Regions from separate parts of the Haloechinothrix sp. LS1_15 genome, predicted to be linked through region 3. Evidence: riboswitches for the same ligand, from Rfam matches in the RefSeq annotation. Region 3 holds a riboswitch; each other region holds the start of a gene.
What was found. Region 3 has a riboswitch for cobalamin ahead of F8178_RS13925 (ABC transporter substrate-binding protein). Riboswitches for the same ligand answer to the same signal wherever they lie in the genome.

Region 1: linked by a shared signal. The riboswitch ahead of cobN (cobaltochelatase subunit CobN) and the one ahead of F8178_RS13925 (ABC transporter substrate-binding protein) in region 3 are both predicted to bind cobalamin.
Region 2: linked by a shared signal. The riboswitch ahead of metE (5-methyltetrahydropteroyltriglutamate--homocysteine S-methyltransferase) and the one ahead of F8178_RS13925 (ABC transporter substrate-binding protein) in region 3 are both predicted to bind cobalamin.
Region 4: linked by a shared signal. The riboswitch ahead of F8178_RS05505 (ribonucleoside-diphosphate reductase subunit alpha) and the one ahead of F8178_RS13925 (ABC transporter substrate-binding protein) in region 3 are both predicted to bind cobalamin.

Annotation. Positions count from the first base shown of each region.
Region 1 is NZ_WBXM01000009.1:89,027-96,550, reverse strand. Features, by position in the region: gene cobN (cobaltochelatase subunit CobN) at 1-3,269, opposite strand, end outside; cobalamin riboswitch at 3,328-3,472, opposite strand; gene cobG (precorrin-3B synthase) at 3,564-4,871, shown strand; gene F8178_RS14865 (precorrin-8X methylmutase) at 4,868-5,518, shown strand; gene F8178_RS14860 (precorrin-2 C(20)-methyltransferase) at 5,515-7,065, shown strand; gene F8178_RS14855 (hypothetical protein) at 7,078-7,491, opposite strand.
Region 2 is NZ_WBXM01000009.1:20,551-28,074, reverse strand. Features, by position in the region: gene paaD (1,2-phenylacetyl-CoA epoxidase subunit PaaD) at 1-24, shown strand, start outside; gene paaE (1,2-phenylacetyl-CoA epoxidase subunit PaaE) at 33-1,103, shown strand; gene metE (5-methyltetrahydropteroyltriglutamate--homocysteine S-methyltransferase) at 1,236-3,542, opposite strand; cobalamin riboswitch at 3,694-3,856, opposite strand; gene F8178_RS14545 (glycine betaine/L-proline ABC transporter ATP-binding protein) at 4,308-5,579, shown strand; gene F8178_RS14540 (ABC transporter permease subunit) at 5,579-6,457, shown strand; gene F8178_RS14535 (glycine betaine ABC transporter substrate-binding protein) at 6,539-7,524, shown strand, end outside.
Region 3 is NZ_WBXM01000008.1:124,541-132,064, reverse strand. Features, by position in the region: gene F8178_RS13945 (ABC transporter ATP-binding protein) at 43-861, opposite strand; gene F8178_RS13940 (iron chelate uptake ABC transporter family permease subunit) at 858-1,976, opposite strand; gene F8178_RS13935 (iron ABC transporter permease) at 1,973-3,088, opposite strand; gene F8178_RS13930 (ABC transporter substrate-binding protein) at 3,096-4,127, opposite strand; gene F8178_RS13925 (ABC transporter substrate-binding protein) at 4,139-5,218, opposite strand; cobalamin riboswitch at 5,241-5,421, opposite strand; gene F8178_RS13920 (DUF3817 domain-containing protein) at 5,626-5,988, shown strand; gene F8178_RS13915 (wax ester/triacylglycerol synthase family O-acyltransferase) at 6,362-7,524, shown strand, end outside.
Region 4 is NZ_WBXM01000003.1:59,356-66,879, forward strand. Features, by position in the region: gene F8178_RS05490 (MaoC family dehydratase) at 71-523, shown strand; gene F8178_RS05495 (phosphotransferase family protein) at 549-1,610, shown strand; gene F8178_RS05500 (acyl-CoA dehydrogenase family protein) at 1,610-2,827, shown strand; cobalamin riboswitch at 2,910-3,127, shown strand; gene F8178_RS05505 (ribonucleoside-diphosphate reductase subunit alpha) at 3,286-5,772, shown strand; gene F8178_RS05510 (ribonucleotide-diphosphate reductase subunit beta) at 5,867-6,976, shown strand; gene ectA (diaminobutyrate acetyltransferase) at 7,066-7,524, shown strand, end outside.

The DNA of each region.
Region 1 (7,524 bases), on a different contig from region 3:
ATGTAGGAGGCAGGTGCGCTACCGCTGAGCGCTCGTACCGTGGCGATCATCCCGCCGTGGTACTGAAAGTAGTCGTCGGAGTCAGCGATGTCGTGCTCGCGGGTATCGGTGTTCTTCGCCGCGATCTGGATGCGCCGGTAGCTGCTTTCCATGTCCTCCCTGGCGGGAACGCCGTCCAGTTCGCGGCCGTAGGCGTAGCCTCCCCACACGGCGTACACCTCGGCCAGATCAGCGTCGTCGCGCCAGTTCCCGGAGTCCATCAGCTGCAGCAGGCCCGCGCCGTAGGAGCCCGGTTTCGAGCCGAAGATGCGGGTGGTTGCCCGGCGCCGGTCACCATGCTCGGCCAGGTCGTCCGCGACGTGGGCGCGCACGAAGTTCTGGTCGGCAGGCTCGTCCAGTTGGGCCACCGCCTGCACCGCGTCGTCGAGCAGTTCCACCACGTGCGGGAAGGCGTCGCGGAAGAAACCGGAGATGCGGACGGTGACGTCGATCCGAGGGCGGCCCAGCTCCTCGAGCGGGATGACCTCGATGCCGCTGACCCGGCGTGAGGCCTCGTCCCAGACCGGGGTGACGCCGAGCAGCGCCAGCACCTCGGCCGCGTCGTCGCCCGCGGTGCGCATCGCCGAGGTGCCCCACACCGACAGGCCCACCGAGCGGGGCCAGTCACCGGTGTCCTCGCGGTAGCGCCGCAGCAGCGAGTCGGCCAGTGACTGGCCGGTCTGGTAAGCGAGCCTGCTGGGAATGGCTTTCGGGTCTACGGTGTAGAAGTTGCGCCCGGTCGGCAGCACGTTCACCAGCCCGCGCAGCGGCGAACCGCTCGGTCCGGCCGGGATGTAGCCGCCGTCCAGCGCGTGTGTCACCGAGTCCAGCTCACCCGTGGTGCCCGCCAGCCGAGGCACCATCTCGGTGGCCGCGAACTCCAACACCCGGGAGACGTCGGCGGCGGCACCGTCGTCCCCGAGTACCGCCCGGCACACCTGCGGTACGGCTGCCGCGTCCCACCGGCTGCGCTCCATCGCCGCGACCAGCTCGTGCGCGCGGGCTTCGATCGCGTCCACCTCGGTGCTGGCGGCATCGGAGTTCTCCTTCAACCCGAGCGCGGTACGCAGTCCAGGCACCGCACCGGCCTGGCCGCCCCACATCTGCTGCGCGCGCAGCATCGACAGCACCAGGTTGACCCGCTCCTCGCCTTCGGGTGCGTGGCCGAGCACGTGCAGCCCGTCGCGGATCTGGGCGTCCTTGACCTCGCACAGCCAGCCGTCCACGTGCAGCAGGAAGTCGTCGAATTCGGCGTCGTGCGGACGCTCGGTGATGCCAAGGTCGTGGTCCAGCTTGGCGGCCTGGATCAGCGTCCAGATCTGCGCCCGGATCGCCGGGAGCTTGGCCGGATCCATCGCGGAGATGTTGGCGTACTCATCGAGCAGCTGCTCCAGCCGCGCGATGTCGCCGTAGCTCTCCGCGCGAGCCATCGGCGGGATCAGGTGGTCGACGATGGTGGCGTGCGCCCGGCGTTTGGCCTGGGCGCCCTCGCCCGGATCGTTGATCAGGAAGGGATAGATCATCGGCACGCTGCCCAGCACCGCATCCGGCGCGCAGGAGGCCGACAGGGCCGCGTTCTTGCCGGGCAGCCACTCCAGTGAGCCGTGCTTGCCGAGATGGACCACGGCGTGCACGCCGAACCCGCCCTCGCTCCGCGGCGCTTCGAGCCACCGGTACGCGGCGAGGTAGTGGTGGCTGGGCGGCAGGTCCGGGTCGTGGTAGATAGCGATCGGGTTCTCGCCGAAGCCGCGCGGTGGCTGGAGCATGATCAGCACGTTGCCCGCCTGCAGCGAGGCGAGCACGATGTCGCCCTCGCTGTTGCGCGAGTAATCGACGAACAGCTCACCAGGGGGCGGGCCCCAGTGCTGCTCGACCTGCTCGCGCAGGTCGGCGGGCAGCTGCTCGAACCACGCGCGGTAGCGGGCGGCGGGTACCCGGATCGGGTTGCCCGCGAGCTGCTCCTCGGTGAGCCACTCGGGATCCTGGCCACCAGCGGCGATCAGAGCGTGGATGAACGCATCGCCTTCGGGCGCTTCGGAGCGCTCCACGTCCTCGCCAGGGGTCGGTTGCCGGGACGACTCGGCACCCGCCGGGGTGGTCTCCACCCCGGGGATGCCGTCACCAAGGTCGTAGCCGTGCTCGCGCAGCGTGCGCAGCAGCCGCACCGCGCTGGCCGGGGTATCCAGCCCGACAGCGTTACCCACCCTGGAGTGCTTGGTGGGGTAGGCCGACAGCACCAGCGCGATCCTGCGCTGTTCCGGCGGGGTGTGCCGCAGCCGCGCATGCCCCAGCGCGATCCGCGCCACCCGGCTCGCACGTTCGGCGTCGGGGAGGTAGCGCGGTAGGCCGTCCTCGTCGGTCTCCTTGAACGAGAACGGCACGGTGATGATCCTGCCGTCGAACTCGGGCACGGCGACCTGCGAGGCGGCATCCATGGGGGACACGCCCTCGTCGTTGTCCCACCACTCGTCCCGGTCGCTGGTCAGGCACAGTGCTTGCAACATCGGGATGTCGAGCTCGGCCAGCTCGGCGACGTCCCATGCCTCGTCGTCGCCACCGGCGCTCACCGCGGACGGTCGCGTCCCCCCGGCCGCGAGCACCGTCACCAGCACCGCGTCCGCCGCGCGGAGTTGCTCGATCATCTCCGGTTCGCGGGTGCGGAGCGTGGCGCAGTACATCGGCATCGCCTGACCGCCCGCGTCCTCGACGGCACGCGACAGGGTCTCCACGAACGCGGTGTTGCCTGCGAAGTGGTGTGCCCGGTAGTACAGGATCGCCACCACGGGCCCGTCCATCGACCGCGGTTCACGCTCCAGGAAACCCCAGGACGGCTGCTCGGCGGGCGGGTCGAAGCCGTCGCCGGTCAGCAGCAGCGTGTCGGACAGGAAGTGGTGCAGCTGCGTGAGATTCTCCGGACCGCCGTGCGCCAGGTACGTGTGTGCCTCGCGGGCGATTCCGGCTGGCACGGTGGACAGCTCCATCAGCTCGGCGTTCGGCGCCTGCTCACCGCCGAGCACGACCACGTGCGCCCCGCTGGCGCGTACCGCGTCGAGACCCTCTTTCCACGCCCGCTCGTCACCGAGGATGCGCACCACCACGATCGTGGCGCCGTCGAGCAGGCCGGGCAGCTCGTCGAGGTCGATACGCGCCGGATTGCCAAGGCGGTACCCCATATCGCTGGCACGTGCGCTGAGCAGGTCGGTGTCCGAGGTGGACAGCAGAACGATCACGGTGGTCTCGGCTCCTCTCGGGGTGTCCGCGCCCCGGTTGGTCGGTCGTCGCTGGTTGGAGTCTCCTGGCTGCAGGATCGTCGCTCGCCCCGGCCTTCCAGACGCTGCCGTTCCGGCGCCCGTGACCTCGGCCCGTGATCCGGGCTGGGGCTCGCTCCCCTCTCACAGTGGCGGGACCGCCCCGGACTCGCACCGGGTTCCTCCACTTCCAGCGGGCTTGCCCGCACCTCACTCTCGCCGGGGCCGGAGCCCGCGTCAAGCCGAGGTGCCAGCACACAATCTACAGTGACAGCCATGCCGGATCCGTACCCCGCCCCGTGGGCGGGCACCGCTCACCGGGAACGCCCCGACGCCTGCCCCGGCGCGCTGACCACTCACGACGCCGCCGACGGGCGGCTGGCCAGGGTGCGTGTGCCGGGAGGCAAGCTGGCAGCGGGCCAGCTGGTCGAGCTGGCCGCCTGCGCCGAGGAGCTCGGTGACGGTGTGCTGCATCTGACATCCCGGGGCAACGTGCAGCTGCGCGGGCTCGCGCAGGCGATGCTGGGCGAGCTGGCCGATCGGCTGGCCGAGGCGGGACTGCTGCCCTCGCCAAGCCACGAGCGGGTGCGCAATATCCTGGCCTCCCCGGTCAGCGGGCTGACCGGGGGTGTCGCCGACGTGCGTGCCCTGGTGGGCGAGCTGGATCGCGCGGTCTGCGCGCGGGCGGAGCTGGCCGGGCTACCCGGCCGGTTCCTGTTCGGCCTGGACGACGGCCGAGGCGACATCGCGGGTGACCGGATCGATGTGTGCTGGCGCGCGGTGACTCCGGACACCGGGGCGGTGCTGCTCGCCGGTGCCGACACCGGGCTGCGGGTGCGCACCGGCGACGCGGTGGCGGCGCTGGTGGCGGCAGCCGTGGCCTTCGCCTCCTCGCGCGGCGACGCCTGGCAGGTGCGCGAGCTCGTTACCGGGGGCGGGGCGTGGGGATCGCTGGTCGATGCGGTGGCAGCCGAGGTGACCTGCCACCCGCAGGCACCGTGCTCGTTCACCCCTGGCGGCGAGCTCGCGCTCGGCGGCCACCGGCAGGACGATGCCCGCGGTGAACGCTGGTGTGTCGTCGCTGGTGTGCCGCTCGGCGCGCTGCCCTCGGCGGCCGCTCGGTCGCTGGCCACCGAGGCGCCACGGCTGGTGATCACGCCATGGCGGTCGGTAGTGCTTCCGGATCTCGAAGCGACCGCGGCAGCGAGCGTCACAAGGCGGCTGGCCGCCGACGGCCTGCTGGTCAGCGACGGAGAGCCGCGGCACCGGGTCACCGCCTGCATCGGGGCACCCGGCTGCGACAAGGCGCGCGCCGACGTGCGCGCGGACGTGAGCGAGCTCATCCGCACGGCAGGTGGCGCGCTGGCCGGGACAGCCGCGGCGGCACACTTCTCCGGGTGCGAGCGCCGCTGCGGGAAGCCGTGGGCGGCGGGAACCACCGTGGTCGACGTACTGGCTGCCGAGGAGGGCGGCTACCGGGTCGACGGGCGGTGGGTGCCCACCGTGACGTTGGCGGCGTCGTTGGCGCGCGCCATGGGCGATGGCAGGAACAGCACCGACTCCAGGGAAGGACGCCGATCGTGACCGATCACCCGCTCGAGTCCCCTCTCGAGTACCTGCGCGACGGGTCCGAGATCTACCGGCGCTCGTTCGCCACGATCCGCGCCGAGGCCGAACTCGGAGACCTCCCCGCGGACGTGGAGCGCGTCGCGGTCCGCATGATCCATGCCTGCGGGATGGTGGACCTGCCCGGTGACCTCGACTACGCGCCGAATGTGGTGGCTGAAGGGCATCGGGCGTTGGCCACGGGTGCACCGGTGCTCACCGACGCGAAGATGATCGCGGGAGGGGTTACGCGCAAGCGCCTGCCCGCCGGGAACGAGGTGCTGTGCACCCTGGCCGATCCCTCGGTGCCCGAGCTTGCCGGGCGGCTGGGTACCACGCGCAGCGCGGCCGCGCTGGAGCTGTGGCGGGAGCGGTTGCCCGGATCCGTGGTGGCCATCGGCAACGCCCCGACGGCGTTGTTCCGGCTACTGGAGCTGCTGGCCGAAGGGGTACCCGCCCCTGCGGCGATCATCGGTACCCCCGTCGGGTTCGTCGGCGCCGCCGAGTCGAAGACCGAGCTGGCCCGCCAGGCGCCCGCGCCGTATTTGGTGGTGCACGGCAGACGCGGCGGCAGCGCTATGGCTGTCGCCGCCATCAACGCGATCGCGACGGAGGCTGAGCTGTGAGCGGGGCACGAACCGGCAAGCTCTGGGGTGTGGGGCTCGGGCCGGGGGACCCGGAGCTGGTCACCGTGAAGGCGGCACGGCTCATCAGCGAGGCGGAGGTCATCGCCTACCACTGCGCGCGCCACGGGCGCAGCATCGCCCGCTCGGTGGCCGAACCCTACCTGCGGGACGGGCAGCTCGAGGAGCGGCTGATGTACCCGGTCACCACCGAGACCACCGACCATCCCGGGGGGTACGAGGGCGCGATCGCGGAGTTCTACGAGCATGCCGCCAAGCGGCTCGCCGAGCACCTGGATGCGGGTAGGGATGTGGTGCTGCTCTGCGAGGGTGATCCCTTCTTCTACGGCTCCTACATGCACATGCACGAGCGGCTGCACGACCGCTACGATGCCGAGGCGATCCCGGGCGTGACCTCGGTGAGCGCGGCCGCCTCGCAGCTCGGACGCCCGCTGGTGCAGCGCGAGGAGGTACTCACCGTGCTGCCCGGCACGCTGCCCGGCCCCGAGCTGGCGATGCGACTGGCCGACACCGACGCCGCCGCGGTGCTCAAGCTGGGGCGTACCTTCACCTCGATCCGGTCGGCGCTCGCGGAGGCAGGCAAGCTCGACGAGGCCTACTACGTAGAACGGGCCACCTGGGGACAGCAGCGGATCGAGCCGATGGCCGAGGTGGACCCGGAGTCGGTGCCGTACTTCTCGGTTGCGGTGCTGCCGAGCCCCGCGTATACGGCGCGCACCTCAGGGGAACAAGCCGACTCGCCGGAACCGGCTCAGGCGGCGGGGGCCGCCTGCGGTGAGGTCACGGTGGTCGGGCTCGGCCCCGGCGGGACCCAGTGGCTGACGCCCGAGGCCGACCAGGCACTGGCCGAGGCCGAGCACCTGGTCGGTTACGGGCCCTACCTGGCGCGAGTGCCGCAGCGCGCGGGTCAGCAGCGCCACACTTCCGGCAACCGGGTCGAGGCGGACCGGGCGGCGCACGCGCTGGAGCTGGCCGCGGCAGGCACCCGGGTGGCGGTGGTGTCCTCAGGGGACCCCGGGGTGTTCGCGATGGCCGCCGCCGTGCTGGAGCGGGCCGAGACCTCCCGGTGGGGTGACGTGCGGGTGCGGGTGCTGCCCGGGATCACGGCTGCCCAGGCGGTGGCAGCGCGGGTGGGCGCGCCGCTGGGACACGACTACTGCGTGCTGTCGCTGTCCGACCGGCTCAAGCCGTGGGAGGTGATCGAGCGCAGGCTGGAGGCTGCCGGAGCGGCCGACCTGGCGGTGGCGATCTACAACCCGGCCTCGCGCAGCAGGACCACCCAGCTCGCCGACGCGCGCGAGGTGCTGCTGCGCCACCGCGACCCGGCGACACCGGTAGTGGTGGCGCGCGACGTCGGCGGCGAGGACGAGTCGGTGCGGGTGACCACCCTGGCCGAGCTGGACCCGGCACAGGTGGACATGCGGTGCCTGCTGATCGTGGGTTCCTCGACGACGCGGGTGGTGCGGCGCGACGGCAGCACCACGGTGTTCACGCCCCGGTGGTACGCGGCAGGACACGAGCCAGCATAGCCTGCGGCGCGTCTACTGTGGATCGGGTGTTCCCTCGGGCCAGACACAGGGGGAGGAAGCGCCGATGCGCATCGCCCCTTGCTGGTTGGCTTTGAGGGTCATGCGGAAGCTGTCATCGTTGTTTTCGACCCAGAGGAACTCGTATTCTGGTTCGTTGTCGAGGACGCGGAAGTTGTTGTTCTGCCACCATGTCTTGAGGGTGTCGAAGTACGTGGGGATCTCGTCGGGATCCAGTCCGACCACTTCGTAATCGCGGCTGGCGAATTTGCGGCCTTCTGGGCCGTGGTCGTCGGGGTCGGTGCAGTCGCGGTCGTGGTAGTGGTGGGGGTTGGTGAGTTCGGCGGCGTCGGGGAGCTGGGCGAGGGCGCGGTCGATGTAGTCGTCGAGCCGGTCGTTGGCTTCGTCGAGGGTGATGGTCGGTTGCATCCCTGCTCCTAGTGTGGTGCATCCGAAGAGTAC
Region 2 (7,524 bases), on a different contig from region 3:
TTCGAACGTGTCAAGGAGATCTAGAGAGGTTCGTGGTCGTGTCCACCCGCCTGGAGTTCCACGCCCTGACGGTGAGCCACGTCGAGCGGCTGACCGAAGACGCAGCCGCAGTGACGTTCGATGTGCCCGGCGAACTGGCCAAGGCGTACGCGTTCGCTCCCGGCCAGTCGGTGGTGCTGCGCCGTGTCGTCGATGGGGTGGAGCAGCGCCGCAACTACTCGATCTGTGCAGCGGCCGGGCAGCCGTTGCGGATCGGGGTTCGGGAGATCACCGGCGGGGTGTTCTCCACGTGGCTGGTGCGGCAGGTCCGGCCGGGCGACGAGATCGAGGTGTCCACGCCGACCGGCTCGTTCACCCCGGACGGCACCGTCGGTGCGCACCACGTGCTCATCCTGGCGGGGGCGGGCATCACGCCAGGCCTGTCGATCGCGGCCTCGGTGCTGGCTGACGGGCGGAGCACGGTGACGCTGCTCTACGGCAACCGGCGGACCGGGACGGTGATGTTCGCCGACGAGCTGGCCGACCTCAAGGACCGTTACCCGGAGCGGCTGGAGCTGGTGCACGTGCTCTCCAGGGAACCGCGGGAATCCGAGCTGTTCACCGGCAGGCTCGACGGGAACAAGCTGCGCACCCTGCTGCCGTTGCTGCTGCGGATCGGCGCGGCGGACGACTGGTGGCTGTGCGGACCGTTCGGTATGGTCACCGAGGCCGATACGGTGCTGACCGAGCTGGGCGTGGATCGCGAGCGGATCCACCACGAGCTGTTCTACGTCGGCGACAGTCCACCGGAGCCGGAACGGCACCGGGAACCGACCGTGACCGGTGCCAGCAGCGAGGTCACCGTGATCCTCGATGGTAAGTCGACCACGGCGGAGCTCTCGCGGGAGCAGCCGATCCTCGACGGCGCGCAGCGGATGCGCCCCGACCTGCCGTTCGCGTGCAAGGGCGGGGTGTGCGGCACCTGCCGCGCTCGCATCACCGAGGGCAAGGGCCACATGCGCCGCAACTTCGCCCTCGAACAATCCGAAGTGGATGACGGTTTCGTGCTGACCTGCCAGACACTACCGGAGTCCGAGCGGCTGACTGTGGACTACGACGCGTAGCGACCCGCCCGGGGGCTGAACGTGACGTTCGTGCCCTCTACGGCACTGGACGTCACGTTCAGCCCCTCCCCCAGAGGCAGGGCGGGGGACCGGAAGGCTCGGCGGGAGTCCGGTCCCCCGCTTCGGTGGTGATCAGCCGCTCGCTACGCCGCGGCGGGCGCGCACCTGGTGTGCGGCTGTCACGAGGTTCCGCAGCGCGGGCTCGACCTCGTCGTATCCACGGGTCTTGAGTCCGCAGTCGGGGTTGACCCACAGCCGCTGGCCGGACACCGCGTTCAGCGCCAGCTCCAGCTGCTCGCTCACCTTGTCCACGTCCGGCACCTGCGGCGAGTGGATGTCATACACCCCCGGTCCCACACCACGGGCGAAGCCAGCGGCGTCGAGGTCGTCGAGCACCTCCATGCGCGACCGCGCCGCCTCGATGCTGGTGACATCGGCGTCGATGGCGTCGATCGCGGGCAGGATGTCGCCGAACTCCGAGTAGCACATGTGCGTGTGGATCTGTGTCGCATCCGAGATCCCCGACGTGGCCAGCCGGAACGACTCCACAGCCCAGTCGAAATAGGCTTTGTGCTCGGCCGAACGCAGCGGGAGCAGCTCCCGCAACGCGGGTTCGTCCACCTGGATCACCCGGATCCCTGCCGATTCCAGGTCGTGCACCTCGTCGCGGATCGCCAGTGCCACCTGCCTGGCGGTCTCGGCCATCGGCTGGTCGTCCCGGACGAACGACCAGGCCAGGATCGTCACAGGGCCGGTGAGCATGCCCTTGACCGGCCTGTCGGTCAACGATTGCGCGTACGAGGTCCAGTCGACCGTCATCGCGCTCGGACGGGAGACGTCGCCGTACAGTACGGGCGGCCGGACGCACCGCGACCCGTAAGACTGGACCCAGCCGTACTCGGTCGCCGCGAATCCCTCCAGCTGCTCCGCGAAGTACTGCACCATGTCGTTGCGCTCGGGCTCACCGTGGACGAGCACGTCGATCCCGAGATCCTCCTGCAACCTGATCACGCGCTCGATCTCGGCGCGCATGGCGCTACGGTACTCCTCCTCGGTGATCCTGCCCGCACGGTAGGCGGCGCGGGTCTTGCGCACCTCGCTGGTCTGTGGGAAGGAACCGATCGTGGTGCTCGGCAGTTCCGGTAGTCCCAGTGCGGCCTGCTGCGCCTTGGCCCGCTCGGCGTAGTCACTCCTGCGGCTGTGCTCCGGCCGGAGCGCTTCCAGCCGTGCCCGCACCCGGTGCTGGCGCAGGTCGGTGGCGTTCGCGCGATCGGTGGCCGCCGCGCGGGCGGAGGCGAGCCGATCGGCCACCGCGTCGGTGCCCTCGCGCAGCGCGGTGCCGAGCAGCACCACCTCGTCCACCTTTTGCCTGGCGAATGCCAACCAGGAGCGCAACCGCTCGCCGAGGTGGGTCTCGGCGTTCACGTCGTACGGCACGTGCAGCAGCGAGCACGATGTCGACACGCCGACATGCCGAGCGGATCCGAGGAAAGTGGCTGCTTTGGACAGCGCGGCGTCCACATCGGTACGCCAGATATTGCGCCCGTCGACGACACCGGCGACGATTTCCTTTTCCTGCACGCCGGACACCGATGCGAGCCGGTCCACGGCGGACGGGTGCGACACCAGGTCGACGGCCAGTGCCTCGATCGGGGAACGCGCCAGTACGCCGAGCGCATCACCCAAGTCGCCGAAGTACCCTGCTGTCATGATCGCGGGCCGGTGTTGTAGCTCCCCCAGCGCCTGGTATGCGCGGGCCAGCGCCTCGAGCTCCGCATCGGTCCGGTCTGCCGCGTAAGCTGGCTCGTCCAGCTGGACCCACTCCACGCCCTCGTCGTGCAGCGTGCGCAGCAGCTCGGCGTAAGCCTGGAGCAACGGCTCCAACAACCGTAGCGACTCGAAGTCATCCGGGGTTCCGTCGGCGGGCTTGGCCAGCAGCAGGAACGTCAGCGGCCCCACAAGCACCGGTCGGGTGGTGATACCGAGCGCCCTGGCTTCCCGGTACTCGTCGAGCGGCTTGCCGCCTGCCACAGAGAACCTGGTCTCTGGCCCGAGTTCAGGCACCAGATAGTGGTAGTTGGTGTCGAACCACTTGGTCATCTCCATCGGGGGCGCGTCGGGTGCGCCGCGTGCCGCCGCGAAGTACGTGTCGAGTTCCGACAGGCCCAGCCTGGTGAAGCGCTCCGGCAGTGCGCCGAACAGCGCGGCCGTATCGAGTACCTGGTCGTAGTACGAGAAGGTGTTCGACGGCACGCTGTCTAGGCCCGCTTCGGCCAGTTCCCGCCAGGTGTCCTGCCGCAGCTTGCGCCCGGTGGTCACCAGCTCGGATTCGTCGATCCGGCCGGACCAGTACCCCTCCAGCGCACGCTTGAGTTCGCGGTCGGGACCGATCCTGGGATAGCCGAGAACAGTCGTGCCGATTCGGGTTCGTTGACTCATCGCTCTCTCCCTCGCGAGCTCGTCGGATGAGCCCGAGCATGGCGGGGATGAAGCGGGAGCGCACGCGCGGCACACCTGGGGCCGCTCGAGTCGCCGCGCCCACCCTCGAGGCTCGGACTCGCGCTCGCCGGTTGGCGAGCGCACCACGGGCAGGTCTTCGGACTCGTGGGCGATGGCCGGATCGGCCTGGCCTACTGGCCGTCGCTTCCCGGAGGACCCCTCCAGTGCTTTTACCTCGACCGGTGTCAAGGTGACGGCGTTCGTTCCCACTCACCGCTGCGGGGCAGTCCCGGATTCGCACCGGGTTCCCTGTTGCCTCCCCTCCCGGCGGCACAACGGCTGGTTGCCGTCACCCCGGAAGGAGAACCAGTGGCAAGACCGAGCGTAACAGCAGGAGCCGGTCCCGCGACCCCGTACAGGGGTGACCTGCAGCACCCCGCAGACCCTGTTATCGAACGGCACGGGTGTACAACGAACGGGCAACGAAATCGGTGAACGGTCGGCGTAGTCGATCAACGGGAGAATACTGGGGCCTACCGTGATGCGGTCACATCGAGCGCGTGTGGCCAGTAGTGACAAATGGTGTTTCCGGAATTCGGTCGCCCCTGCGATGGCCGGGTGGCCATTGCAGAGGCATCGAGCGACGGAGGAAAATCGAACGTAGTGACACAACGGCACAGCACGGAAGCGAACAACGCTGTACGGTGCGCGAACGCGCGAGATCGCCGCTGTTCGCCACGTCCCCGACGGACATAGAGGTGATTCGTGGCCACCATACGTGCCGAAGGGCTCTACAAGATATTCGGTCGCAAGGCCGAACAAGCGTTACGTCTGCTGGAGGACGGCGCCGATAGGGAAGAGGTTCTGCGTCTCGGTGTGACACCGGCTGTCGTCGATGCCTCCTTCGAAGTCAAGGAAGGCGAGATATTCGTCGTCATGGGACTGTCCGGGTCGGGCAAGTCCACGCTGATCAGGATGCTCAACGGGCTGTGGGAACCGACCGCGGGCCACGTTCACATCGACGACGTCGACATCGCACGCATCGGGTCCAAGCGGTTACGGCAGGTGCGCAAGGACAAGATCGGCATGGTCTTCCAGCACTTCGCACTGTTGCCGCATCGGACGGTGGTGGAGAACGCCGCCTACGCGCTGGACATCCAGGGAATGGGCAAACGAGAACGGTTCGACCGTGCCGCCGAAGCCCTCAAGATGGTGGGCCTCGGCGGTTGGGAGGAAAAGTTCCCGGCACAGTTGTCGGGAGGTATGAAGCAGCGTGTCGGCCTGGCACGGGCGCTGGCCTCCGGCAGCGACGTGATGCTCATGGACGAGGCGTTCTCGGCGCTGGACCCGCTGATCCGGCGCGAGATGCAGGACCAGCTCATCGAACTGCAGGCGCGTCTCGGTAAGACCATCGTGTTCATCACCCACGACCTGAACGAGGCCATGCGGCTCGGCGATCGCATCGCGATGATGCGCGAGGGTCGTATCGTGCAGATCGGCACCGCCGAGGAGGTGCTCAACGACCCGGCCACCGACTACGTGGCGCAGTTCGTCGCCGACGTCGACCGCACCCGGGTGCTGACCGCCGAGAGCATCATGGAACCGGCGCAAGCCGTCATCGGCGCGGGCACCGGACCCCGCACGGCCCTGCGCACCATGCGCGAGTACCAGGTCGGGTTCGCCTTCGTGGCAGCGAGGGACCGCACCTTCCGTGGCACGGTGCGCGACGAGGACGTGGCGGTGGCAACCAACCGGGGAGACAGCTCCCTCGACAACATCCTGGACCCAGCCGCGATCGCGGTGCACAGGGACACGCTGCTGGCCGACCTGTTCGGCCCGGCCTGCGAATCCTCGGCACCGCTTGCGGTGGTGGACGACGAGCACAGGCTGGTCGGTGTCATCCCGCGGGTGACTCTGCTCGCGGCCATGGCCAGCGCGGCGACCGATGGGACCGAGGCACCGCAGCACGGCGAGTCTGGTGACGCGTCCGGCCCGGACGCCGACACCGCGGCCACCTACGAGGGGAGTGGACGCTGATGCGCATCGGTGAGTTCGACCTGCTCGAACCGCGGCTCCGGCTGGGCGACGCGGTGGAGGCCGCGTTCGACTGGTTCACCGACACCTTCCGCACCGCGCTCGACGGGGTCAGCGCGGCGTTGACGGGCGCGTACAACCTGCTGACCGACATCTTGTTGCTGGCACCGTTCTACGTCGTGATCGTGATCCTCGCGGTGTTGGCGCTGGTGGTCCGCTCCTGGCGGTTCGCCTTGTTCACGATGGCGAGCTTCTACCTCATCGTCGCGATGGACCAGTGGTACACCGCCATGCACACGCTGTCGCTTGTGCTGGTGGCCGCGGCGGTGGCGGTGGCGCTGTCGATTCCGCTGGGCATACTGGCGGCCAAATCGAACACGTTCGAGGGAATCATCCGACCGGTCCTCGATTTCATGCAGACGATGCCGCCACTGGTGTACCTGATCCCGGCGCTGGCCGCGTTCGGGGTCGGGGTGACCGGTGGCATCGTGGCGACGGTGATCTTCGCGATGCCGCCGGGGGTGCGGTTCACCAACCTCGCCATCCGGCAGGTGGATACCGAGGTGGTCGAGGCGGGCCAGGCGTTCGGTGCCTCGCCCCGCCGGATCCTGCGGCAAATCCAGCTACCGCTGGCACTGCCGACGATCATGGCCGGTATCAACCAGGTGATCATGCTCTCGCTGTCCATGGTCGTGCTCGCCGCGTTCGTCGGGGCCGCAGGTCTCGGTGGCGAGGTCATCAACGCGCTGATGCGGCTCGACGTTCCGCAGGGCGCTGAGGCGGGGTTGGCCGTGGTGATCCTGGCGATTTACCTCGATCGGATGGTGGCAGCGCTCGCGGACCGCGCTCCCGTTGTCCGCGCCTCTAGGGTCAGGACCTGACAGCCGAGGAGGCCGGCCAGGGGGAACAGGGTGTCAGTATAGAAGGAATAACCGGAACGAAGTGAGGAGTGTGGAGAGACGATGCGCCGATCCAGATTGTTCGGTGCGACCTCGGCGTTGCTCGCCGGTGCGCTCGTGCTGTCGGCATGCGCCCCGGACGACGAGAACGACGTGGCCGAGCCCGAGGAAGAAGAGGAAGTCGAGGAGGTTGACTGGGGCGAGTGCGACACCCGTGAGGGTGCGGCCGCGATCCCCGACCCCGACGGCACCGGCGAGGACGAGACCGAGGTGACTATCGGGATCTTCAGCGGATGGGACGAGTCCTATGCCTCAGTTCACCTGTTCGAGCACGTTCTCGAGGACATGGGCTACACGGTGGACACCACCGAGCTGGAGGCCGGCGCAACCTACACCGGTGTCGCCCGCGGTGACATCGACTTCACCACGGACGGCTGGCTCCCGGTAACCCACGAGCACTACCTCGAGGAACACGGCGACAACATGGAAAGCCTCGGGTGCTGGTACGACAACGCGAAGCTCACCTTCGCGGTGAACGAGGACGCCCCGATCGATTCCATCGACGAGCTCGCCGAGCACGCCGATGAGTTCGATAACCGGATCGTGGGAATCGAGCCGGGCGCCGGGCTGACCTCGACCACCGAGGAAGAAGTCATCCCGACCTACGGTCTGGAGGAGATGGAGTTTCTGACGTCCTCCACCCCGGCGATGCTGTCCGAGCTGCAGAGCTCCATCGAGGCCGACGAGAACGTCGTGGTGACGCTGTGGCACCCGCACTGGGCCTACGATGCCTTCCCCATCCGTGACCTGGAGGACCCCGAGGGCACTCTGGGTGAGACCGAGATCATCTACAACTTCGGTCGTGACGGTTTCGAGGAGGACTACCCGAACCTGGCGCAGATGGTGCGCAACTTCGTGATGGAGCCGGATGAGCTCGCCGAGCTCGAGCGGATCATGTTCAGCGAGGACGAGTACGACGGCGATGACCACGAGGCAGCCGTCGCCGACTGGCTGGAGGACAACCCCGAGTTCGTCGAGGACCTCAAGGC
Region 3 (7,524 bases):
GGATGGCCCGTTGCCCGCTGTCCGGGAGGCGTGTGAGGGCGCTCAGCGAGGCCGCGAGCTCCGCGGCTCGGGCAGCACCAGCGGTGTGGCCGTCAACGGATCGGCGATCACTTGACAGCGCAGGCCGAAGACTTCGGACACGAGTTCGGCGGTGACGACCTCGTCCGGACTGCCTTCGGCCGTGACCGCACCGTCGCGCATCGCGATCAGGTGATCGGCGTACCGGCAAGCCAGGTTCAGGTCGTGCAGCACGAGCACGATCGTGCGACCCTGCTCGGCGTTGAGGTCGGCAAGCAGATTGAGCACCTCGACCTGGTGGGCCAGGTCGAGGAAGGTCGTCGGTTCGTCCAGCAACATGACCTCGGTGTCCTGCGCGAGGGCGAGTGCGATCCAGACACGCTGCCGCTGCCCGCCGGAGAGCTCGTCGACCGCATGGCCTGCGAGCTCGGTCAACCCGGTGGCCTCCAGTGCCGAGCGCACCGCCTCCTCGTCTGCTGCCGACCACTGGCGGAACCATCGCTGGTGCGGGTGGCGGCCGCGGCCGACCAGGTCGACCACGGTGATGCCCTCGGGCGCCAGCGGTTGTTGCGGCAGCAGGCCGAGCCGGGTCGCGAGACTACCGGTTGGCATCGTGGCGATCGCGGCGCCGTCCAGCGTGACGGTGCCGCCACGGGGTCGAAGCAACCTGCCGAGGCCGCGGAGCAGGGTGGACTTGCCGCAGCCGTTGGCGCCGACGATCGCGGTGATCCGTGCGACGGGGAAGTCGACCGAGAGCTCGGAGACGATGTCCCGGCCGCCGTAACCGAGCGTCAGGTCCGTTGTGGCGAGATGGCCCGTGGTGGGGTGTGTTCGCGTCGTCATCCGTGTCCGATCCGGTTCATCCTGGTGAGCAGGTACAGCAGGTACGGCGCGCCGAGCACGCCGGTGATCACGCCGACGGGTAGCTCACTCGGGCCGAAAGCGGTGCGGGCGAGTAGATCCGAGCTGATCACCAGAAGTGCACCGCACGCCATCGCGGGCAGCATGCCCACCACCCGCTCGCGGAGCAGTCTTCGCACGATCTGCGGCGCGACCAGCGCGACGAACGCCACTGGCCCGGCGACCGCCGTCGCGAAGGCCGCCGTTGCCGCGGAGGTGAACAGCAGCGCCGCCCGTGCCGACTGCACCCGGCCGCCGAGCGCGGCTGCGGTGTCGTCGCCGAGCTGCAACAGCCGCAGCTGCCTGGTCAGCGCCAGCGTGACCGGTACGAGCACGGCCAGTGCCAGCCAGATCGTGGCGGCGTGGGACCAGGAGCGGTTCGCCAAGCTCCCGGTCAGCCAGATCATGGCGCGTTCGGCCGAATCGATGTCGGTGCGGGTCAGCAGGTAGGACGTGACCGAGGACAGCATCGCGGTCAGCCCGATACCGATGAGCACCAGCCGGTACCCGGCGACACCGCGCCGATAGGCCATCATGTACAGCAGCATCGCGGTGACTACGGCTCCGGTGAGCGCGCCGCCCGCGACCTGCAACGTGGTGCCCGCGAACAGCACGATCGTGGCCACCGCCGCCGCCGAAGCTCCCGCGTTGATCCCGATGATGTCCGGACTGACCAGCGGGTTGTGTGCCAGCCGTTGCAGGATCATGCCGGACACAGCCAGCGCGGCACCCACCCCGATCCCGGTGAGCACGCGCGGTAGCCGCATATCGACGACCACATGCGTCAGCATCGGGCTCGCCTCGCCTGCCACGACCGCCAGCACGTCTGTCACGGACATGCTGAAGTCGCCGAGCGTAAGCGACACGGCGGTGGCCGCCAGCGTGAGCCCGCAAAGCACACAGCCGAGGACGAGCGCCTGCCGGTAGACACGGGCCGAGAAACCGAAACGCTCGATGCGCACCACCCACGTTCCGGCCGGGAGCAGTCCTGCCGCGCTGGGGGCGGCGCCCGCCCGCGAGCCGCTGTCAGCGGTAGCGCTGGTGCTCGTGGTGCTCATAGACCCGCCAACCGTTTACGCCGGACGAGGTAGATGAATACGGGCGCGCCGACCAGCGCGGTGACGATACCGACCTGCAGCTCCTCCGGCCTGGCGATCACCCGCCCGAGAATGTCGGCGGCCAGCAGCAGCGCGGGTGCGAGCACCGCGCTCCACGGCAGAATCCAGCGGTAGTCCGGGCCCGCGATAGCCCTGGCGATGTGCGGTACTGCCAGGCCGACGAAACCGATGGGGCCCGCCGCCGCGGTCGCGGTACCGGCCAGCAACACTACCGCGACACCACCGAGCGCGCGGACGATACCGAGCCGCACGCCGAGCGAGCGCGCCAGGTCGTCACCCATGGCCAGGGCGTTGAGCGGCCGGGTGAGCGCCACTGCGAGCAGCACGCCCAGCGCGATGAACGGCAGCGCGTGGCCGAGCATCGCGGTGTCGGCGCCGCCGAGCGAGCCGACGACCCAGAACCGGTACTCGTCCAGCGACGCACGGTCGCGCAGGATGATCGCGGAGGTGACCGAGCCGAGCATCGCGGTCACGGCGGCACCGGCCAGGGCGAGCTTCACCGGCGAGGCGCCGCCCGCGCCGATCGAGCCGACCGCGTAAACCACCACCGCTGCCAGTGCCGCGCCGAGGAACGCGAACCACACGTAGCCGATGACGGCGGTCGCGCCGAATATGCTGATCGCCACGACCGCGGCCAGCGCCGCACCCGCGTTGATACCCAGGATGCCGGGACCACCGAGGGGGTTGCGCGTCACCCCCTGCACCAGCATGCCCGCGATCCCCAGCGCCATCCCGACGGCAAGGCCCACCAACGTACGCGGCACGCGCAGGTGCAGCACGATCAGATCGGTGTCGGAACCCGTGTAGGCGAAGTAGGCGGCATGTACCTCGTGCAGGGACAGCCGCTCGTTGCCGATCAGCAGCGAGGCCAGCGCGATCGCGACCAGCGCGAGGGTGGCGACGAGCAGACCCGTGCTGCGGGACCAGGTGCCGTGCAGCAACCCTTGCCCCCGCACGGCCTCGGCGAACCAGCGCCGGAACCGTGACCACCTCGACCACGCCGTCGCCGCGGGTGATGTGGCGATGACCGAGGACGGTGCGTGTGTGGTCATCGCGGCCCTACCCGACGAGATCGGGATGCAGCATCTCGGCGAGCGATTCTACTGTGGATGCTGCTCGCACGCCCGCCCACCGGTCGGGGAAGCCGAACTCGAGCACGGTGCCCTCGCTCACCGCGGTGAGGTTCGCCAGAGCCGGATCGTTCATGATCGCCTCGACGTCCTCCTCTGCGTCGGAGGGCGTGAGCTCGGGACCACAACAGGTGTCGACCAGGATGTAGTCCGGATCGCGCTTGATCAGTTCCTCCGTGCTGACCGTGTGCGGGCCGGAGACATCCAGATCACCGAAAGCGTTGCGCCCACCCGCCATCTCGAAGATCTCGGTGGAGAAGTCCAGGCCGCCGGTGACACGGAAGCCGTCGGAATCCGGCCGGGCGATCGCCAACGTGGGCTCGTGATTCGCCTGTGCGACGGCCTCCTCGACGCGCTCGATGGTTCCGGAGAACTCGGCGATCAGCTCGTCGGCGCGCTCGCGGACATCGAAGATCTCGCCGAGCTGGCGCAGGTCGCTATAGACGTTGTCCATGCTCTGCAACTCGGCCATGCGCTCGCCGTCGGCGTCGGGGCAGGCGACTGCGGACAGCCAGGTGTCCACGCCGATAGCGGCCAACCCGTCTCGCGAGCCGATGCCCTCCTCGGTATACAGCCGGTAGGCGCTGGTGAGGATGAAGTCCGGCTCGTAGGAGAGCACGGTTTCCCTGCTCGGTACCCGCTCGTAGAACGGTTGCCCCGCATGCGCCCCGGCGTACTCCTCGAGGATCTCGTTGTTGATGAACGCGGTAGCGACCAGCCGATCCTCGATTCCGAGGGCATAGGCCATCTCGATAGCCGGCTGGTAGGCGGCGAACACACGCTCGGGCGCCTCGTCGGTAGTGATCTCCACGCCGCAACTCGTGATCGTCTCGGTGGCCTGCTCGCCCCCGTCGCTGCCACCGTTACCGTCGGTGGCTGCGCAACCGGCTACGAGGAGCGTGGTGATCGCGGCTACCGAGGCGGTCCGGAGGCCCTGGCGGGTGGCTACTGTCACAGCCATCGGGCCTCCTCTCAGAACAGCTCGGGGTGGATGGTCGCGGCGATCTCGGCGATCACCGGAGCGCTGCGCACTCCTGCCGAGCGGTTGGCGAAGGTGAACTCGTGTACGTTGCCCTCGGCTACCGCTTCGATGTTGGCCAGCGCCGGATCGGACAGGATGGCCTCGACGTCGTCCGCGGCGTCGGCCGCGGTCATCTCGGCGTCACAGCAGACGTCGACGAAGATGTGATCGGGATCGCGAGCGATCATCTCCTCGGTACTGACGTCCATGTTGCGCCGTTGTTCGAGATCTGCGAAGGCGTTCTCGCCCCCGGCGTGTTTCACCAGTTCGGTGGTGAAGTCCGGGCCCGCTGCCACGCGGAACCCGTCGCCGTCCGGGCGTGCCACGGCCACCGAGGGCCGTTCGATCCCGTCTCCGGCTTCGCTGACGGTGTCTCGCACCTCGTCGATCGTCGCCTGCATGTCCGCGACGATCTCCTCGGCGCGGTCACTCGCGCCGAAGACCGTGCCGAGCTCGCGCAGATCCGAGTAGATCGCCTCGATGGTGACCGCGGAGGGGTCGATGGTCTCGTCGTCCATGCCGTCCTCGCTGGGGCACAGCGGGCTGAAGATCCAGCTCTCGATGCCGAGCTCGCGCAGGCTAGCCCTGGTGCCGAACTGCTCGTCGGTGAAGGCTCCGTTGAATCCCGACAGCACGAAGTCGGGCTCGGTCTCGAGCAACGCCTCGCGGCTGGGCAGGTTCTCGTAGTACCGCTGGCCCTGCTGCGCCTCGGCATACTCCGGTAGCACTTCGGCGTCGAGGTAGGCGGTGCCGACCAGGCGGTCGCTGACACCGAGGGCGTGGGCCATCTCGATGGCGGGCTGGTAAGCGGCGAAGAGCCGCTCGGGCGGCTCGTCGACGGGGACGTCGACGTCGCAGTTTCGGATGACCTCTGCTTGCTCCTCCTCGGAGCCGGGGGCTTCATCGGTACCGCAGGCGGCGAGGCCGAGGGCGAGGACGGCGCAGAGGGACAGGGTGACGCGGGCGCGCGACGCACCCGGCGATCGGCGGTGGCTCGACGGTCGTGATGACCGCCATGATGATGTTGTCAAGCAAACCATCCTTCGTGGCTCGTCTTGCGTCGGTCGCCGTAGCCGGTCTCCTGGCTCCCGGAGTTGGGCTGATGCCCTGCCCGTCCCGCCTTCCCAGGCGCTGTGCGCCCAGTGGCGTCATGGGACGGGCCCTCCGGTCACAGTGGCGAGGACCGCGCCGGATTGGAACCGGCTTCCCGTGCACTACGGCAACGTCATCTTCACGTGTTCGGGTGATTCAACATCTCACCCGAACACCGGGGACGGCAAGTGCACCCCATACCCCTGGTGAGCGTGGTCACGCTGCACACTGGGTTAGTGAAACGGGTTCGTGCCGCTGAAGATGCAGGTCTGGCCATGCGGCGGCGAACCAGCGAGCCGGTCGCGACGCGATCGCGTGGCGGCAGGCACAACTCGAGGAGGTAACCGTGTTCGGCACAGCGGTAACGGTGTTCCGGGCCGTGGCCATCGCGGAGGCGCTTTCCTGGGTGGCGTTGCTCGCTGCCATGTTCGCCAAGTACATCCTCGGCCTCGGTGAGGGCGGCGTTCCCGTCGCCGGCTTGGTGCACGGTGTGCTGTTTCTCGCCTACGTCGCGGTGACGCTGGCGACTTTCCGGGTGTTCGGCTGGAGCTACCGCACGCTGGCGCTGGCGCTGGCCGCGGGCGTGCCGCCGCTGTTCACCTGGTGGTTCGAGGCGTGGGCATTGCGGACCGGCAGGCTCGACGGTCCCGGCTGCACCGGCCGTGGTGGTGTGGCGCTGGTGACTGGTGAGCGCCCGGCCATGGCCTGAGCTGCCCCGCGCGTGTCCCGATGCGAGCGGAGCGCGGACTACGGCGAGCGCCGTGGCAGTGCCGCTGTGTGGTGGAATCCCGACACCTTTTCGGAGCAATGGCACCCGATCGGCGGATTACCTTAACGCGCTTCTCGCGACTACGTTGGGGTGCGGTACGGGAATCCGGCTCATGCGGGGCGCATCGAGTTCGGGGACGTGCCGGTGCGGTCCCGGTACGTGTGCGCTTTGACGTCTTCGAGTCGTGCCGCTATTCAGTGTGGACAATAGATGCTTTTCTGCTCGGGCGCGATGGCGTGGTCCCGGTTCGTGCTCGCGCGTCCCCGGACGATCGGGTGGAGAGGCAACTGCGGAACACCGTAAGGAGAGGGCAGTGGTTGCTCGCTCGGTTGGCGGGCCGGTTGATCGCGCCGCCACGCGGCTCAGCGGACTGGATGTGTCGTTCCTGTGCCTCGAGGGCAGCCATCGCCCTATGCACCTGGGCGCCGCGCTGGTGTTCGAACCCGACTGCCCGGTCCATCCGGCCCGCATCGGCAGGCTGCTGGCCGAACGGGCGGCTGCCGTGCCGGAGCTGGCCAGAACCGCGACCGACACCTGGTGGCCACCGGCAGGCAAGGCCTGGCGCCGGTGCCCGACCTTCGACCCCGCCGATCACATCCATACCCACATGCTCGCCCGTCCCGGCCAGCCGGAACAGCTCGAAGCCGCCGCAGCGACCGTGATGGCACAGCCGCTACTCGAGGGCCGGCCGCCGTGGGAGGCGCACGTGTTCGGCGGCGTGGCGCACGGCCGGTTCGCCGTGGTGTTCAAGATGCACCACGCCCTCGCCGACGCGGCCGGTTCGTTCTCGGTGGCCGCGCCGCTGCTGGACGGGGTGCCGCCAGGGCGTGGGCGGCAGGCGCGGCCTGCCGACTCGGACCCATCAACCCCGCCAACGCTGCCGGGGCCCGCGGCGTTGGCGGGCTGGGCCGCTCGCACATTACGGGACTTGCCCGGCACCGCAGCCGATGCGGTCGCGGCGGCATCCGGGGTGCGCAGGCGGGTAGAGCGGCTGGCGGGCGTGGCATTGTCGACGCTCGCCGCGGTGCGGCCGCTGGCTGCCAGCTCCCCTGTCACCAGCATGCTGGCAGGATCCTCCCGGCGGGAAGCCGCCTTCGTCCGGCTGGACACCGATGAGATGCACCGCGTACGCAAATGGACGGGAGGCACACTTAACGATGTGGTGCTGTCGGTCATCGCGGGCGGACTCGGCGACTGGATCCGGAACCGGGACGGCGCCGCGGCAGGCAGTGAATGGAACCTGCGCGCGTTCGTTCCGGTGAGTGTGCGGAGCAGGCGCGACGCCGCGGGCGAGGGTGGTAACCACCTGTCCGGATACTTGTGTGACCTGCCAGCCGGGACCACAGACCCGATCGAGCGAGTCCGGATGGTGACCGGTGCCATGCAGCGCAACAAGCGTCGCGGGCCCGAGCGGGGCGCGGGGGCCTTCCCGCTACTCGCCGAAGCTGTTCCCGCCGGGATGCATCGGGTGACGAC
Region 4 (7,524 bases), on a different contig from region 3:
ACCGCGGTCGCCCAGACAGTGACGATGGTGCCGCGGCCTGGCGGCCCCGGCCGGAAGGGAGTGACGCAGCGTGCGGGTATTCACCGGGCTGGACGAGCTGGCCGCGGCGACGGGTGAGCACCTGGGATACAGCGACTGGCTGGAGATCACCCAGCAGCGGGTGAACCAGTTCGCCGATGCCACCGATGATCACCAGTGGATCCACGTCGACGTCGAGCGCGCGGCACGGGGACCGTTCGGTGGCACTGTCGCGCACGGATACCTCACGCTCTCGCTCATCCCGCACCTGGCACATCAGGTCTACCGGGTGGACGGCCTGAGCATGGGCGTCAATTACGGGTTGAACAAGGTGCGCTTCCCCTCGGCGGTTCCGGTGGGCTCGCGCGTGCGAGCGGGGCTGGAGCTGGTGGAGGTCACCCGAGGGGAGCAGGGCGCGCAGGTCGTCACGCGGGTGACCATCGAACTCGAAGACGCGCAGAAACCGGCGTGTGTGGCCGAGACCGTCGCGTTGCTAGTGCCCTGATCAGCGACCGAGCAGGGGAGTGTCGATGAGTGATGCCGTGTCGTCGGAGCCGTCGGAGCCGTCGGAGCCGTCGGAGCTGCCGGGGCTGGACCTGGCCGCGTTGCGGGAGTACCTGGACGGCGCCGTTCCTGGCTTGGTCGCTGGACCGTTGCGTGGGGAGTTGATCACCGGTGGCCGGTCGAACTTGACCTACCGTGTCACCGATGGTGTTTCGTCCTGGGTGGTGCGCAGGCCGCCGCTGGGGCATGTGCTGGCGACCGCGCACGACATGGGCCGGGAGTACCGGGTGATCAGCGCGCTGGCGGGTTCGGAGGTTCCCGTTCCCGCCACCGTCGTGCTGTGCGAGGACACTGCCGTTCTCGGCGCGCCGTTCTATGTCATGGAGCGCGTCGCGGGCCGGACCTACCGCAGGGACACGGAGTTGCGCGAGCTCGGTCGTGAGCGGACCCGATCGATCAGCGCCGGCATGGTGGAGGTACTGGCGCGGCTGCACGCGGTGGATCCGCACGCGGTCGGGCTGGGCGATTTCGGTAGGCCCGAGGGATTCCTCGAGCGCCAGGTGCGGCGCTGGCGCAAGCAGCTGGACGCCTCCCGCAGCAGGGAGGTGCCCGGTATCGACGAGCTCCACGTGCGCCTGGAGCGCCGGGTTCCCGCGGACGCGCCGCCCGCGATCGTGCACGGTGACTACCGGCTGGACAACTTGCTGATCGACGATGCCGACGAGGTCGCCGCGGTGCTGGATTGGGAGATGGCCACCCTCGGGGATCCGCTTACCGACGTGGCGCTGCTGGCGACCTACCGCGGCCTGTCGGAGATCCGGGGTTCGGACGCGGTGGCCGATGCCGGTGACGCTCCGGGGTTCCTGGAACCGGGCGAGATGCTGGCAGCCTACGCGGCCGCGTCCGGGCGCAGCCTGCCCGACATGGGCTTCTATCTCGGGCTGGCGCACTTCAAGCTGGCCGTGATCCTGGAAGGGATCCACTACCGGTACACCCAAGGCGCGACCGTCGGCTCCGGCTTCGAATCAGTGGGTGCGGTCGTGGAACCGATCGTGGCGTCCGGTCTGGACGCGGTGAAGGAGAGCTGATGGATTTCGCGTTCGACGAGCGCACCGAGGAGTTGCGGGCGCGGCTGACGGCGTTCATGGACGAGTGCGTTTACCCGGCGGAGCCGGAGTTCGCCAGGCAGCTGACCCGGCGCGAGCACCCGTGGGCCACGGTGCCAGTGGTCGCCGAGCTCAAGCAGCAGGCGCGTGCCAGGGGGCTGTGGAACTTCTTCCTGCCCGGCGACGACGGTGCCGGGCTGACGAACCTGCAGTACGCCCCGCTGGCCGAGATCACCGGGCGTAGCCCTCGCCTGGCGCCGGTGGCGCTGAACTGTTCCGCGCCGGACACTGGCAACATGGAGGTGCTGTCCATGTTCGGCACCGAGCGGCAGCGGAAGGAGTGGCTGGAGCCGCTGCTGGACGGCCGCATCCGCTCGGCGTTCGCGATGACCGAGCCGGAGGTGGCCTCCTCCGATGCGACCAACATCGCCACCAGCATCACCCGCGACGGCGACGAGTACGTCATCAATGGTCGCAAGTGGTGGATCACCGGGGCGTTGAACCCCGAGGCAGCGGTATTCATCGTGATGGGCAAGACGGACCCGGAAGCCGATCCCCACCGCCAGCAGAGCATGATCCTGGTGCCGCGTGAGACGCCGGGGCTGACGATCGAGCGTGGCATGACGGTGTTCGGTTACGACGACAGCGACCACGGCGGACACGCCGAGCTGTCCTTCTCGGACGTGCGGGTACCGGCGGATAATCTGATCGGCAACGAGGGCGACGGGTTCGCCATCGCGCAGGCCAGGCTCGGGCCGGGACGGATCCACCACTGTATGCGTTCGATCGGCATCGCCGAACGCGCGCTCGAGCTGACCTGCCAGCGCGCGGGCGATCGCGTCGCCTTCGGTCGTCCGCTCGGCGAGCAGGGCGTGATCCGTGACTGGGTCGCCGAGACGCGGGTACGGATCGAGCAGCTGCGGCTGCTCGTACTCAAAGCCGCGTGGCTGATGGACACCGAGGGCAACCGGGCCGCGCACACCGAGATCCAGGCCATCAAGGTCGCCACCCCGGCCACTGTGGAATGGATCCTCGACAAGGCTATCCAGATCCACGGCGCCGCCGGGTTGAGCCAGGACACCCCGCTGGCCGAATGGTACGCGGGCATCCGCACCCTCCGCTTCGCCGACGGCCCCGACGAGGTGCACAAAGCCTCCCTTGGCCGCAAGGAACTCCGCAAACACCAGCGGACCGGCTGAGCCGCGGCCGTCCGCGAGATTCATCGCCACCCCCAAGCGACACGCCTATATGGGAGTCGTTGCTCCGGCGGCCCCAACATGTAGGGTGCATGCTGCCGATGGTTCACCGGGTGCCGCCGCACCCGGTGTGGCAACAGGGAACCCGGTGCGAATCCGGGACTGCCCCGCAGCGGTGAGTGGGAACGACCGCCGTCATCACGCACTGGGCGCGCCGCGCCTGGGAAGCGACGGCCAGTAGGAACGGCCGGCGTGGCCGAACGCCCGCGAGTCCGAAGACCTGCCATCGGTGCGCGCACCACGCGGTGCGCGCCGTCCGGGACCTCGAGGGTGGGTCCGCGCAGGCGATCCGGTGGCACCGGGAGCCGGCCGTGCCGGTGGCCGGGGTGGTCATCGCGCTCTCGCGCGCTCGCGTCGAGGTACCGGGCATCGTCGTTCGAGCTCGCGAGAGGAGAGCAACGGTGACCGAAACGCTGTACGCCGCACCATCGCCCCCCGAGGTGTCGATCGTCGACGCCGGGGGAGCGCGGTACCCGCTGGACGCTAGCCGGGTGCGGGCGGTGGTCGAGCAGGCCTGTAGGGACGTGGACGGGGTGGATCCGGCCGCGGTGCTGGACGCCTGTTGGCCGTGCCTGTACGACGGGATGAGCGCCGCGGAACTCGACGAGGCACTTGTCATGAGCGCGCGCACGCTGATCGAGACCGAACCCGGGTACTCCCGGGTGACCGCGCGGTTGCTGCTGGACACGCTGCGCGGGGAGGCACTGTCCTACCTGGCGGCTGCCGTAGCTGGCGGGTCGACCGCTGAGCGACCTGGCGCGTCGCACCGGCCGGATCAGGAGCAGATGCGTGAACGTTACCCCGGTTACTTCACCGCGTTCGTACATCGCGCCGTCGAGCTGGGCCAGCTCGATCCCGCGATGGCGCGGTTCGACCTGGCACGGGTGGGCGCTGCGCTGGTGCCGGACAGGGACCTCAGTTTCGAGTTCCTCGGGCTGCGCACCCTGTACGACCGGTACCTGCTGCACGACGGTGGGATCCGTTACGAGCTGCCACAGGCGTTCTTCATGCGGGTGGCCATGGGGCTGGCGCTTCGCGAGGACGACCCCGACCGCCGAGCCGTGGAGTTCTACGAGCTGCTGTCGACGTTCCGCTTCATGGCATCCACACCGACGCTGTTCAACGCGGGCACCACGCGCCCCCAGCTGTCCTCATGCTTCTTGACCACTGTAGACGACAGCCTGGACGCGATCTTCCGTTCGTACCGGAACAACGCGTTGCTCGCGAAGTACTCGGGCGGGTTGGGCAACGACTGGACGCCGGTGCGCGGGCTCGGTGCACACATCGCGGGCACCAACGGGAAATCGCAGGGCGTCGTGCCGTTCCTCAAGATCGCCAACGACACCGCGATCGCGGTCAACCAGGGAGGCAAGCGTAAGGGTGCGGCCTGTGCCTACCTGGAGACCTGGCACATCGACATCGAAGAGTTCCTCGAACTGCGCAAGAACACCGGGGACGAGCGCAGGCGGACCCACGACATGAACACCGCGAACTGGGTGCCGGACGAGTTCCTCCGGCGGGTCGTCACCGACGGCGAGTGGACGTTGTTCTCCCCCGACGAGGTACCCGACTTGCACGAGCTCTACGGCCACGCGTTCGCCGAGCGCTACCGCGCCTACGAGCACGCGGCGCGACGCGGCGAGATCCGCGTGCACCGGACGGTGCGGGCGGTTGACCTCTGGCGGCGCATGCTGACCATGCTGTTCGAGACCGGCCACCCGTGGATCACCTTCAAGGATCCCTGCAACCTGCGCTCACCGCAGCGCCACGCGGGTGTGGTGCACTCCTCCAATCTCTGTACCGAGATCACCCTGAACACCAGTGCTGAGGAGGTGGCGGTGTGCAACCTGGGGTCGGTGAACCTGGCCGCGCACCTCTCCGGTGCCCGGATCGACGATCGCCTGCTGGAAAGCACGGTGCGCACCGCCGTGCGCATGCTCGACAACGTCATCGACATCAACTTCTACACCGTTGACGAGGCACGGGCGGCGAACCTGCGGCACCGCCCCATCGGTCTCGGCGTCATGGGTTATGCCGAGACGCTGTTCGCGATCGGCGCGCCCGTCGACAGCGAGCAGGCGGTGGAGTTCGCCGACCGCAGCATGGAGTTGGTCAGCTACCACGCCATCGACGCGTCGAGCAGGCTGGCAGCCGAGCGGGGAAGGTACGAGTCGTACGAAGGATCACTGTGGAGCGAAGGGATACTCCCCATCGACTCGCTCCGGCTGCTCGCCGGATCCCGCGAGGACGGCGAGTGCGATGTCGACACATCGACCACCCTCGCGTGGCAGGCACTGCGTGAGCGGGTGCGGCAGCGGGGGATGCGTAACTCCACGGTGCTGGCCGTGGCGCCGACGGCGACCATCGCCAACATCTGCGGCGTGTCGCCCTCGGTCGAACCGGTGTTCCGCAACCTCTACGTCAAGTCGAACATGTCCGGCGAGTTCACCGTGATCAATCCGTGCCTCGTCGAGGACCTCAAGCGCCACGGCCTGTGGGACGAAGAGATCGCCGCTGAGCTCAAGCGGCAAGACGGCAGCCTCGCCACGATCGACAGGGTGCCGGAACAGCTGAAGCGGCTGTACGCCACCGCGTTCGAGATCGACAGCAGGTGGCTGGTCGAAGCCGCCTCGCGCAGGCAGAAGTGGATCGACCAGGCACAGTCGCTGAACCTCTACATCGACACGCCGAGCGGCCGCGCGCTCGACGAGCTGTACCGGCACGCGTGGCGCAAGGGGCTGAAGACCACCTACTACCTGCGCACGCGGGCGGCCACCCGCGTGGAGAAGAGCACGCTGGACCGCGCCGACGGTGCGCTCAATGCCGTCCCAGCCACGGTGACCTACTCCTGCGGCACCGGCGACGAGGACTGCGAGGCGTGCCAGTGACCGGCGCGCCTGCGATGCGGCGACACGCACCGCCCGCGACGAAGCGCAGTAGCCGGCCAGCCAACCACCGCGACAGCACTGTCAGGAGCATCACATGACGCCATCCGCCAGCGACGCGACCACCACGGACACCACGGACACCTACCCTGCGGGGGCGATAGGGCTCGGCACCATCGATCGGGGAGCGGCCCGCGTGACCGTCGACGACAAGTCGATGATCAACGCCCGTGCCGACGTCAACCAGCTACTCCCGCTGAAGTACCACTGGGCGTGGGAGAAGTACCTCGCGGGCTGTGCCAACCACTGGATGCCGACCGAGGTCGGTATGCACGCCGATCTCGCGTTGTGGAAGAGCGAGGACGGGCTCACCGGCGACGAGCGGCTGATGTTGCAGCGCAACCTCGGCTTCTTCGCCACAGCGGAATCACTCGTGGCCAACAACCTCGTGCTCGCCGTCTACCGGCACATCACCAACCCGGAATGCCGACAGTACCTGCTGCGCCAGGCTTTCGAGGAGGCGGTGCACACCCACGCCTTCCAGTACATCTGCGAGAGTCTCGGCCTCGACGAGGGTGAGCTGTTCAATATGTACCGGGAGGTACCGTCGATCGCCGACAAGGATGCCTGGGCGCTGCGCTACACGCAGCACCTGCAGGACAGTTCGTTCGCCACCGGGACCGTAGCGCGAGACCAGGAGTTCCTGCGTGACCTCATCGCCTTCTACGTGGTCGTCGAGGGCATGTGGTTCTACACCGGTTTCGCCCAGGTGCTCTCGCTCGGCAGGCGGAACAAGATGGTCGGAATCGCTGAGCAGTACCAGTACATCCTCCGTGACGAGTCCGTGCACCTGAACTTCGGTATCGACTGCGTCAACCAGATCAAACGGGAGAATCCCCAGCTGTGGGGGTCGGCCTTCCAGCGTGAGGTGCGCGAGATGCTCGCCGAGGGCTGTGAGCTGGAGATCGCCTACGCCCGTGACACCATGCCGCGGGGCATGCTGGGCCTCAACGCCGAGCTGTGCGAGCAGTACATGCGGTTCATCACCAACCGCCGCTGCGTCCAGCTCGGGCTCGATCTCGTCTTCGACGATGTCGGCAACCCGTTCCCGTGGATGTCGGAAGCGGTCGATCTGGCCAAGGAGAAGAATTTCTTCGAGACCCGCGTCACCGACTACCGGAGCGGCACCGGCCTCGACTGGAACTAGTGCCACGCGGTACCGGCGGTGTGGCCCGCCCGCACCGCCGGTACCGTCTGTTACGTTGATGCCCGAGTGTCCGTCGAGATGGTGGTGACATGTCCGGAGAGGTGACGATCGGCAAGCCCGCCCAGTCCGATGGTGCCGCGCTGTGGCGCGTGGCACGGGATTCGGGCAAGCTCGACCTGAACTCCTCGTACGCCTACCTGATGTGGTGCGTGGACTTCGCGGGAACCTCGGTGGTGGCACGCCGCGACGGCGAGGTCGTGGGCTTCGTGCTCGGCTACCGCAAGCAGGAAGCCCACGACACGGTCATGGTGTGGCAGGTGGCCGTGGACGCCTCGCAGCGCGGCGAGGGTCTCGCGGGGCGGCTGCTCGACGACCTGTTCACCAGGGTCACCGCCCAGGGTGTGCGGTACCTCGCCACCACCGTCACTCCGGACAACGAAGCCTCGCTGGCGATGTTCCGCTCGTTCGCGGCGCGGTGGAACGCGGAGATGACCGGGCGCGAGCTGTTCGCGGCCAGCGACTTCCCCGAGCCACACGAGCCGGAGGAC